Acidithiobacillus ferrooxidans ATCC 23270: one gene and its partner. Each later gene encodes a partner of the first gene's protein in a complex. Links are inferred from orthologs where the notes say so. Each region holds a gene or a part of one and is shown on either strand. Other genes may lie near its edges.

Region 1 (6,451 bases):
GTACCCCGGCGAGCTCCACGGCGATATAACCGGCGCCCACCACGGCAACACAGCGGGGCCTCGATTCCAGCGCGAAGAATCCGTCCGAGGTGATGCCCAGTTCTGCACCAGGAATGTCGGGCCAGACCGGATGCCCCCCGGTGGCGATCAGGATGTGTGCGGCTTCCAGGGTGCTGTCGCCGACATGGATTCGATGCGCGCCGGAAAAACGGGCATGTCCGCGGATCAGGGAGACGCCGTTACCATCCAGGCCTTGGGCATAGCGGTCATTGAGTCGCCCGATGTAGGTGTCACGCTGCTGCTTCAGGTGTTCCCAGTGGAAGCGCGGTTCTATGGTATCGAAGCCATATTCTCCTGCCATCTTCATTTGCCCGGCAAGGTGGGCGGCATTCCAGTAGATTTTTTTGGGGACGCAGCCTGCATTCACACAGGTGCCGCCCAATGGACCGGCGGCGACCAGCGCGGTGACTGCCCCGTAACGGGCGGCGCGGTTGGCCATGGCAATGCCGCCGCTGCCTCCACCAATGACGATGAGATCGTAGGATTGTGTCATGATAGCTCCCTTTTTTCGGGGTTGAACGAGGCAAGAAGGACGTCATCCCCGGCATACTGCTGGAGATGACCATCCGAAGGGATGTGCCCTTATTTCCCGTGGAAATATTTCTCCAGGTCGTCTGCGCCGCCGATGTGTCTGCCGCCGATAAAGATCTGCGGCACGGTCGAACGTCCGCTCACCGCGCGAATTGTCCGTGAACTGACGCCGGTACCCATACCTGTCTTGATCTCTTCAAAGGCTATGCCGTGCTCCTTCAACATTGCTTTGGCGCGGGCACAATGTGGGCAGCCTTCGCGGGTAAAGATGGTGACGAATTCGGGATCGCGTGCCTCCGGGTTGATATAGTGGAGCATGGTATCGGCGTCAGAGACCTCGAAGGGATCGCCGGGTTTGTCGGGTTCGATGAACATTTTCTCGATGATGCCGTTCTTCACCAGCATGGAGTAACGCCAGGAACGCTTGCCGAACCCAAGTTCGCTCTTGTCCACCAGCATGCCCATGCCTTCCGTGAATTCGCCATTGCCATCGGGAATCAGGTGGATGTTTTCGACAGCCAGTTCCTTGGCCCAGGCGTCCATGACAAAGGCGTCATTCACGGACATGCAAAGGATGTCATCTACGCCATTTTCGCGAAAGGTCGGCGCAAGTTCATTGTAGCGCGGCAGATGGCTGGAGGAACAAGTGGGGGTATAGGCGCCGGGCAGGGAGAACACGATCACGGTCTTGCCCTGGAAAAGTTCGTCGGTGCTGACGTCACGCCACTGATTATCATCGCGGGTGCGGAACACGGCCTGGGGAACACCTTGGCCTTCTATGCTGGTCAGTTTCATCTCAGTCTCCTGTTTATGCTGCAGTTGCGGCACCATTGCCGATGTGCACCAGATTGTTCTGTGCTGCACATGGGCTGATAATAGAATAAGTCTAAAATAATATCAAGTATTAAAATGTTGGTCGAGGTGCGCGGTTCAGGCGGTGCTCCAGCCGAGATAGGCGGCGGCGGTATCGAGACCGCCGTAGCGAATCTGAAAATCCGCCTGGGCGCGGACGACCGCTTTGGCGTGGTAGGCAATGCCTATGCCGGCTTTGCGGATCATGGGCAGATCGTTGGCACCGTCGCCGATGGCGATGCAATGACCGGCGTCGGTGCCCAGGCCGATGGCCAGCAGGTCGAGGATGTCGGCTTTGGCGGTCGCATCGACGATATCTCCGAGAACCTGGCCGGTGATTTGCCCATGGATGATTTCCAGGGTGTTGGCGAAGGCGTAGTCGAGGTCCAGTGCTTCCTGCAGGTGGCGGGTAAACTGGGTGAAGCCTCCGGATACGACACCGACCTCGACGCCCTGGGACTTGGCCGCGGCTACCAGTTCCCGGGCGCCGGGACTGAGCTGCAGTCGTTCGCGGATGATGGTGTCGATACTGCTTGCCGGAGTGCCGGCCAGCAGGCGCACCCGTTCGCGCAGGGAGGTCTGGAAATCCAGCTCGCCCGCCATGGAGCGTTCGGTGATGGCGGCGACCTGCCGTCTGAGACCGAGGTGTTCGGCCAATTCATCAATGCACTCGATGCTGATCAGCGTAGAATCCATATCGGTCAGCAGCAGGCGGAAATGCCCCTTGTCCCACAGTGGGGAAACAGCAACATCCAGCGTGATCCCCTCCAGGGCTTCGATGAGGCGGTGATTCACGGCGCTCAGAGGGCCGCGGGAACCGTGTAGGATCAGGGCCAGATCGTCGCCCTGGCAGTGGAGTACGCGGCCCGGCATAAGATTTTGCAGGTGAAGGGTGGTCAGTGCGCGGCGCAGCGCCTCGGGCCGCGCCGCTCCATGCAGCACCAGACGTACAGCGCTCTCGGCGCTGCTCATGGGAGCCCAGATCACCTCCCGCTCCTGGTGCAGGGCCTGGCGCGAGAGTTCGTCGAGGAAAGGGGCGATTTCACCGACGGTGACGGGCATATCCCAGCTTTGCAGCCAGCAACCCCATACCTCCTGGTGACTTTCCACTTCCGCCACCAGTTGGCCCATACTGGCCGGCAGACTCATGGGCCCGCGGGCGGCGGGGCTGAGAATGGCAAGGCGGGTACTGCTCATGGTTGAATCCTCAGTTGGTCGATGAGTTGCAGCAATTCCTGACAGCGCGCTTCGCCGTCGGGCAGGTCGCGGCGGATGCGCAGGCGGTGCTCGCCATCCAGTTGGTAGATGCTGTGAGGTTGCTGGATGAGCCGGATGATTTTGTCGGGGGCCACCTGGTTTTCGGCGGCGAATTGCAGGCGGGCACCGGCGGGGCCGGCATCGATCTGTTCAATGCCGGTCTGGATAGCGACAAGACGCAACCGGGTCTGACAGAGCAGGGTGCGGGCCGGCGCCGGAATGGGTCCGAAGCGGTCGATCATCTCCACCATGATCTCACCGATGGCGGTGTCACTGCGCACATCGCTGAGGCGCTTGTATAGTTGCAGGCGCAAATGCACGTCGGGCAGGTAGTCGTCGGGGATGAGCGCCGGTGTGTTGAGATGGATCTCGGGACCGCTCGTGCGTTGTTCTTCCAGACTGCGGGGATCCCGCCCGGCACGGATGGCTTCCACGGCATCGTCCAGCCATTCCATGAAGAGGGTGAACCCCACCTCATCCATGTGCCCGCTCTGCTCTTCGCCGAGCAACTCGCCAGCACCGCGGATTTCCAGATCGTGGCTGGCCAGGGCAAAGCCGACGCCCAGATCTTCCAGGGACTGGATGGCGTCGAGGCGGCGCCGGGCATCGTCGCTCATGGCCCGAAGGTCCGGGGTGAACAGGTAGGCGTAGGCGCGTTGATGGGAACGACCAACCCGGCCGCGCAACTGATGGAGCTGGGCCAGACCAAATTTATCGGCGCGGTTGATGAGGATGGTGTTGGCATGGGGGTTGTCGATCCCCGACTCGATGATGGTGGTGCAGAGGAGGATGTCGAAGCGCTGATGGTAAAAATCCAGCATCACCGCTTCCAGTTCGCCCTCGGGCATCTGGCCATGGGCCACGCGCAGGCGCGCTTCCGGCAGCAGGCGGCGCAGTGTGGCCGCCATGCGCTCGATGTCGCGTACCTCATTATGCAGAAAATATACCTGACCGCCGCGATGCAGCTCGCGCTGGCAGGCTTCGATCACCGTCGCATCATCCCAGATTTGCACAAAGGTGCGTACCGGCTGGCGGCGCTGGGGTGGCGTGGCGATGATGGATAAGTCACGCAGGCCGGCCAGCGAGAGATTGAGAGTGCGGGGGATCGGCGTTGCGGTCAGGGTGAGGATATCCACCTCGGCGCGCAGGGCCTTGATCCGCTCCTTCTGGCGTACCCCGAAGCGATGCTCCTCATCCAGAATCAGCAGCCCCAGGTCGTGGAAGGCGACATCCTTTTGCAGCAGGCGGTGGGTGCCGATCAGGATATCCACCTCCCCTACGGACACTGCCGTGAGCACTTGCTTGTGCGTTTTGGCATTCTGGAAACGGGAGAGCACTTCCACCCGCAGGGGCAGCCCGGCGCAGCGGTTCCGGAAATTCTCGTAATGCTGCTGGGCGAGCAGGGTGGTGGGGACCAGTACGGCCACCTGCGCACCACTGTGCGCCGCCAGAAAAGCCGCACGGAGCGCCACCTCGGTTTTGCCGAAGCCGACATCGCCGCAGACCAGGCGGTCCATGGGGTGGGGGCTGGTCATATCGGCAATGACGGCGTCAATGGCCTGCTGCTGATCCGGGGTTTCCTCAAAGGGAAAGCGGGACACGAATTCCCAATAGGCGTCATCCGGTTCGGGGAAAGCCCGACCGGTGCGCGCCGCGCGACGAGCATAGATGTCCAGCAGTTCGCTGGCGGCATCGACGGCCTTTTGCCGCGCCTTGGCCTTGACTTTTTCCCAGTGATTGCTGCCGAGGCGGGAGAGCACCGGTTCCGTCGCACCATTACCCACGTAGCGGGCGATACGATCCAGATGATCCGCCGGGACGTAGACGAGATCGCCGTTGGCGTACTCCAGGACCACATATTCATTGATGTCTCCCTGGGAGGCAAAGGGCGTAGCCATGCCCTGAAAACGGCCGATGCCGTATTCCTCATGGGTAACGGCATCACCCGGCTGTAACTCGCCGAGATCGCGGACCAAGCCTTCAATGCTGCGCTGTCGGGCGTTGGCACTACGCCGCTGGGCAAAGACGCGATCACCAAAAATCTGCGCCTCGGAGACCAGCGCCAGTCTGACCAGGCCATTTTCCTTGATGAGCAGGCCGCGTTCCAGGGGTGCTACGGTGATGGCGATCCGTTCCGTACCGGCCAGGAACTCCGGCCAGTCATGCACCCGGCTGGGGAGCAGTCCGCTCTTGCCAAGCCGTTCCGACAGGGCTTCCTGACGGCCGGGTGATTCAGCGGCGAGGATGACCCGGCCCGTGGTCGGCAGATGGCGAAGAAAAGTATCCAGTGAGGCTAGTGGCGCTTCCGGGCTGCCATGAAGATCGGGGAGGGGAGCGGTCGGCAGACGCTCCGCATCGCCCTCCTGTTGCCCATATACCCGCGCCCGACCGCGCAGGACATCTTCCCATTCACTGGGGGGGAGGAGCAGTTCATCAGGCGGCAGTATGGGATGCACCGTGTCGTGGCTCCGTTCCTCATAGCGCTCCTGCCAGTCCTGACGAATGTGCCGGGCGGATGCTTCCAGACCGGGCGGGAGAAAGACGACGCCGTCTACGGGAAAGTGCATCAGCAGGTGGCTGCACTCCGGAAAGAAGAGCGGAAGATAATGCTCGGCGCCTTGGGGCGCCTGTCCCCGGCTGGCCGCCCGGTATATCTCGGCGCGTTGCGGGTCACCGCTGAACCGGGCGCGGAAGCGGCTGCGAAATTCCTGTAGCGCGGCGGTGTCCACCGGCACTTCCCGCGCCGGGAGCAGAGAGACCCCCTCGACCTTTTGCAGGGTACGCTGGGTTTCCGGATCAAAGGCACGGATGCTTTCCACGACCCTATCGAAGAGCTCGATGCGATAGGGCAGGGGGCTACCGCTGGGAAAGAGATCGATGATTCCACCACGCCAGGCCAATTCGCCGGCCTCAGAGACTTCACTGACGTTGCGGTAGCCGGCGTCGATCAGGCGCTGGCGAAAACCTTCCGGACTCAGGTGGTCGCCCACGGCTAGGACAAAAGCGTGCTGGTCGAGGAAACTGCGCGGTGGCAGGCGTTGCAGGACGGCGGACAGGGGGGCGAGACAAACGCCACGCCATTCCGGCAAGGTGGCAAGGGTAGCCAGTCGGGTGGCCGTGGCATCTGCCGGCGGCGCCAAGCGGTCATAGGGAAGGATTTCGCGGTCCGGGAAAACCAGCGGCGCGGGCAAGTCCGGTGCGAAAAAACGCCACTCGCGCTGCCATTCCTCCACGTCGCGGGCGTTCGGCAGCAGAATCAGTAGCGGGCGCTGCCACTGCCGCGTCATCTGCGCTGCCAGCCAGCTATCCGCAGCACCGTAAATTTGACTAAATGCGCGTGCCGCCCCGGCGCGCGGCGGGGTGCCGAGAGAAAGACTTCGATCCAAGAATATCTGATCTTATGTGAGGGCCCTGAAGGCCCCTAGTGTAAAGGGGCGCCATGGAAACTGCAAAACGGGACGCGGCTTTCTTGCGTCCTCCCTCAAGACTGCGGATACTTCGCGCTGGTGGCTTGGGTCCAGAAGATTGGGGGTGCATATGGAGCGCGTCTGGGTGGTGATCCCGGCGGGAGGGCGGGGACAGCGCTTTGGCGCGGCGCAGGCCAAGCAGTACGTTCTGCTGCGCGACCGTCCCGTCATTGCCCACACCCTGGCGGCCTTCCTTGGGGAACCGCGAATTGCCGGCATTCAGCTGGTTCTGCCGGGCGAGGATATTGCCACCGGCGCCTGGCGGGAATTGCTGGGACCCATGC
Region 2 (4,621 bases), 2.2 Mb from region 1 along the record:
GCGTTCCACCATCTCGATGAGCTGGTCCAGGGCTGCTTCTTCCTGCCCCTGCAAAAGAAGGAGCAAGGACCGCTGATACATGGCCTGCGCACGGAGATCGCCCTTTTCGCTGGCGATGGTGGCCTCCAGTGTGGTCATGGACGGCGCGCTGTGGGCGGTCTCGGTGAATTCCAGCAGGGCTTTCAGGCCTTCGACTTCGGTTTCCATCTGGAAGGTAGGAGACATGGCGTCGATCTGGGCCTGGGCGTCGGCATGGCGGCCCTGCTGGATGGCCAGGTGCGCCAGCGCCAGGCGCGCAGGATCGTTCCCAGGGTGGATGCTGATGGCCTGTTCCAGCAATGCTTGGGCCTCCGCTGCCTTGCCCTGGGCGATGGCGTCGAGCGCCTGCACACGCAGGTCGTCACCTGGCAACGGCAGGTTTTTTTCGATGAAGCGACGCACGGCGGATTCGGGCAGCGCCCCGGTGAATTCGTCGACGACTTTGCCATCCTTGAAGGCCTTGACGGCGGGGATGCCACGCACCTGATACTGGCGCGACAGGTCGGCGTTCTCGTCAGAGTTGACCTTGGCGAGCACGAAGGCGCCGCCCATCTCCTCCGCCAGTTTTTCGAGGACCGGACCCAGAGCGCGGCAGGGTGCGCACCAGGGTGCCCAGAAGTCGACCAGTACCAGCACCTTCCGGGACAGCCCTACGACGGCTTCCTGAAAATTATCGAGATTCACTTCGAGAACGTGTCCACTGACTGCCATACGAACTCCTGAGAAGAAGAGGTGAAGAAGAGGATAGACCGTACTGCTTTCCTTTACCGTTTCAGGTATGGTCAAAACCGGGCGCTTTCAAGACGCGGCTGGCTTCCGGGGCGGCTATTGCTGTTCCGCTTTAGCCAAGGCGTCCAGCACGGCCTGGAGCAGGCTACGCCCGAGGGGGCCCATGCCGCGCTCCAGTTTGCGGCGATCGTAGTGGCCCCGGGAAAGAGGGCCAAGGGCCGCGCCCATGCGTGCCATGTCGCCGCCGGCCCGCTGCATCTGGGTGGCCATACGGCCCAGCCACGCCAAGGCTTCCGGCTCACCGCGGCGGGTGGCGAGGATGACGCTCGCAAGGCCAGGGGCGGCAAGCGTGGGGTCGGCTTGATCACTGGCCTTGGGCAAGGTTTCGGGATTCTGCAAGCCCATGAGAATGGATTCGATGATGGTGCCGTCTTCTTCGTCCAGCCCTTGGAGCAGGTCGGGCTCCCGTTGCCCGGCCAATATATGGCGGATGACGCCAACCAGATCTCCCCAGCCGTTGGCTGCCGCCACGCGCAGGCTTTCTTCCAGTGGCGCCCGGAGATGGACATTCTGGCAGGCGGCGACGACCTGCAGGATGAGTGCCGCGTGGGCGCTGCGGATCTGCTCTCGGCGTTCGGGGAGGACGGGCATATGGTGAACTCCAGTCAATGTTTGCCGGTTATTTTGCGGCATCGGCTGCGGCTGTGCAAAAAAGCTCAACGATGGAGATGCCGCACCAGATAACGCCCGGTGTGGGAAGACGGATTGTGTGCCACTTCATCCGGTGTGCCGGTGGCGATGATCTGGCCGCCGCCCGAGCCGCCTTCGGGGCCGAGGTCGATGACCCAGTCTGCCGTCTTGATGACGTCCAGATTATGTTCGATAACGACGATGGTATTGCCCGCATCGGCCAGCTTCTGCAGTACCTCCAGGAGCAGGGCGATGTCATGAAAGTGCAGGCCGGTGGTGGGTTCGTCAAGGATGTAGAGGGTCCGTCCGGTGTCGCGACGGGAGAGTTCCCGGGAGAGCTTGACGCGCTGTGCTTCGCCGCCGGAGAGGGTAGTGGCCGACTGGCCCAGACGCAGGTAACCGAGGCCCACATCCAGCAGGGTCTGCAATTTGCGGGCGATGGCGGGGACAGGGTCAAAAAAGGCCCGCGCATCCTCCACGGTCATCTCCAGGACGTCGTGAATGCTTTTGCCCTTGTAATGCACATCCAGGGTCTCGCGCTTGTAGCGCTTGCCGCCGCAGACGTCGCAGGGCACATAAATATCCGGCAGAAAGTGCATTTCCACCCGAATGACGCCGTCGCCCTCGCAGGCTTCACAGCGCCCGCCCTTGACGTTGAAGCTGAAGCGGCCGGGATTGTAGCCGCGGGTACGGGCTTCGCTGGTCGCGGCGAACAATTCGCGGATCGGGGTGAAGAGGCCGGTGTAGGTGGCCGGGTTGCTGCGCGGGGTGCGGCCGATGGGGCTCTGGTCGATGGCGATGACTTTGTCCAGTTCTTCCAGGCCGCGTATCTGCCTGTGGGGCGCAGGATTCTGGCTGCTGCCCATGAGCACGCGGGCGCAGGCGGGGTAGAGGGTGTCGTTGATGAGGGTCGATTTACCGGAACCGCTGACCCCGGTGATACAGGTGAAGAGGCCGATGGGAATGCGCACGTCCACCGACTTGAGATTGTTGCCGGTGGCGCCCTGCACTTCCAGCCAGCGCTGGCTGACATTGGCGCGGCGCCGTCCGGGGACGGCGATGCACAGATCGCCGGTCAGATAGCGCCCGGTGAGGGAGTTGGGATTGGTGCAGATATCTTCCAGTGTACCTTGGGCGATGACTTCGCCGCCGTGGGTGCCGGCGCCGGGGCCCATGTCCACCACATAATCGGCGGCGCGGATGGCGTCTTCATCGTGCTCGACGACGATGACGGTGTTGCCGAGATCGCGCAGATGCTTGAGGGTGCCGATGAGTCGATCATTGTCGCGCTGGTGCAGGCCAATGGAGGGTTCGTCGAGGACGTACATCACGCCCACCAGCCCGGCTCCGATCTGCGAGGCGAGACGGATGCGCTGCGCTTCCCCACCGGAGAGGGTTTCTGCGGAGCGGTCGAGGCTGAGGTAGTCGAGGCCGACATCCACCAGAAACGTCAGACGGCTGCCGATTTCCTTGAGGATGCGCTCGGCGATGAGGGCTTCCTGCCCTTCCAGCTGCAGGTGGGTGAAGTGTTGCAAGGCGTCACGGATGGAGAGGGCAGAGACCTCCTGAATGGCCAGCGGGCCAACCCTGACCATGCGCGCCTCTTCGCGTAGGCGGCTGCCATTACAGACGGGGCAACGCAGACGGCCCATATAGCGCATGATTTCTTCGCGGATGAGGTTGGACTGGGTTTCGCGCAGGCGGCGTTCCAGCCCGGCAATGACGCCCTCGAAGCTCAGCTTGTGACGGTGCGTCCCTTGCTGGACGGTGATGCGTTCGGCACTCCCATGGAGGATATGCTCGCGGATGTCGAAGGGTAGATCCTGCCAGGCGGTATCCAGGGAAAAATGAAGGTGCTCGGCCAGCGCCGTGAGCAGGGGCGCGTAGTGCTCCTGATGGCGCTTGGTCCAGGCGGCGATAGCCCCGTCACGCAGGCTCAGTTCCGGATCGGGGACGATGAGGTCGGGGTCAAAAAAGGTGATCTCGCCGAGGCCGTCACAGCGTGGGCAGGCCCCGGCGGGATTATTGAAAGAGAAGAGGCGCGGCTCCAAAGGCGGGAAGGAACGCCCGCAGCTGGGGCACGCATGGTGAGCTGAAAACAGTCGCTCTTCCTCATGCTGTGGCCCCATGAGGACGACGATGGCCTGATCCTCGGCGAGGCTGAGGGCGGTTTCCAGCGATTCGGCCAGGCGCGGCCCGCTGTCGCCGCGCAGCACCAGACGGTCGATGACGGCCTCGATGCGATGCTTGCGCTTCTTGTCCAGGGCGGGGATTTCGTCCAGTTCGAGGAGTTGACCATCCACCCTGGCGCGAATCAGACCGCGTGCGCGCAGGCTGCCGATGACGTCCTCGTGGCTGCCTTTGCGGTCACGCAGCACCGGCGCCAGGATCATGAGCTTTTCGCCCTCGGGCAGGGCCAGGAGCTGATCGACCATCTGGCTGATGGTCTGGCTCTGAATGGGCGCGCCACAGCACCAGGGGGTACCGGCACGGGCATAGAGCAGGCGCAGATAGTCGTGAATCTCGGTGACGGTGCCGACGGTGGAGCGAGGATTATGGGAGGTGGATTTCTGCTCTATGGCGATGGCGGGGGAGAGCCCCTCGATCGCATCCACATCGGGCTTGCCCATGAGGGAGAGAAACTGGCGGGCATAGGCCGAGAGGCTTTCCACATAGCGGCGCTGACCCTCGGCGTAGAGGGTGTCGAAGGCCAGCGACGACTTGCCCGATCCGGACAGCCCGGTGATGACGATGAGGCGGTCGCGCGGTAAGGTAAGGGAAATATTCTTGAGGTTGTGGGTGCGGGCGCCCCGGATGTGGATGTGTTCCATGCAGCCGACATGCTCTTTTTTGGGACAATGGGTTAGTATAAAGCTTTCGGGGACGCCCGTCCCCTTGACCATAAGGAGATCAGACGATGGCGGGAGTGAACAAGGTCATATTGTTGGGGCATCTGGGACGGGACCCGGAGATGCGTTATCAGCCCAGTGGCGGCGCCATCGCGAACTTCAGCATCGCGACTTCCGAGACCTTCAAGGACAAGGAAGGCAACAAGCAGGAGCGCACCGAATGGCATCGCGTCGTGCTCTTCGGACGCACTGCGGAAATCGCCGGCGAATATCTGCGCAAGGGCAGCATGGCCTATGTGGAAGGCCGCCTGCAG

The links. The genes of interacting proteins can lie anywhere in the genome.
Region 2: the proteins of mfd (region 1) and uvrA are in contact, whole or in part, in a crystal structure (PDB 4DFC), measured with the Escherichia coli proteins. The link is inferred for Acidithiobacillus ferrooxidans ATCC 23270 from one-to-one orthologs.

The regions. Positions count from the first base shown.
Region 1 is NC_011761.1:313,943-320,393, forward strand. The notes cover bases 2,437-6,451. They hold mfd (transcription-repair coupling factor), read right to left. Parts: upstream 6,087-6,451; coding sequence 2,637-6,086; downstream 2,437-2,636. Other genes in these bases: serB (phosphoserine phosphatase SerB), read right to left, coding at 2,437-2,640; ispD (2-C-methyl-D-erythritol 4-phosphate cytidylyltransferase), read left to right, coding at 6,238-6,451. Outside these bases: gorA (glutathione-disulfide reductase), read right to left, coding at 1-553; AFE_RS16980 (glutathione peroxidase), read right to left, coding at 643-1,386; more of serB, read right to left, coding at 1,522-2,436. UniProt on the Escherichia coli protein: Couples transcription and DNA repair by recognizing RNA polymerase (RNAP) stalled at DNA lesions. Mediates ATP-dependent release of RNAP and its truncated transcript from the DNA, and recruitment of nucleotide excision repair machinery to the damaged site.
Region 2 is NC_011761.1:2,529,763-2,534,383, reverse strand. The notes cover bases 1,285-4,621. They hold uvrA (excinuclease ABC subunit UvrA), read right to left. Parts: upstream 4,290-4,621; coding sequence 1,485-4,289; downstream 1,285-1,484. Other genes in these bases: AFE_RS13065 (single-stranded DNA-binding protein), read left to right, coding at 4,376-4,621; AFE_RS13075 (hypothetical protein), read right to left, coding at 1,285-1,419. In the rest of the region: trxA (thioredoxin), read right to left, coding at 1-750; more of AFE_RS13075, read right to left, coding at 865-1,284. UniProt on the Escherichia coli protein: The UvrABC repair system catalyzes the recognition and processing of DNA lesions. UvrA is an ATPase and a DNA-binding protein. A damage recognition complex composed of 2 UvrA and 2 UvrB subunits scans DNA for abnormalities.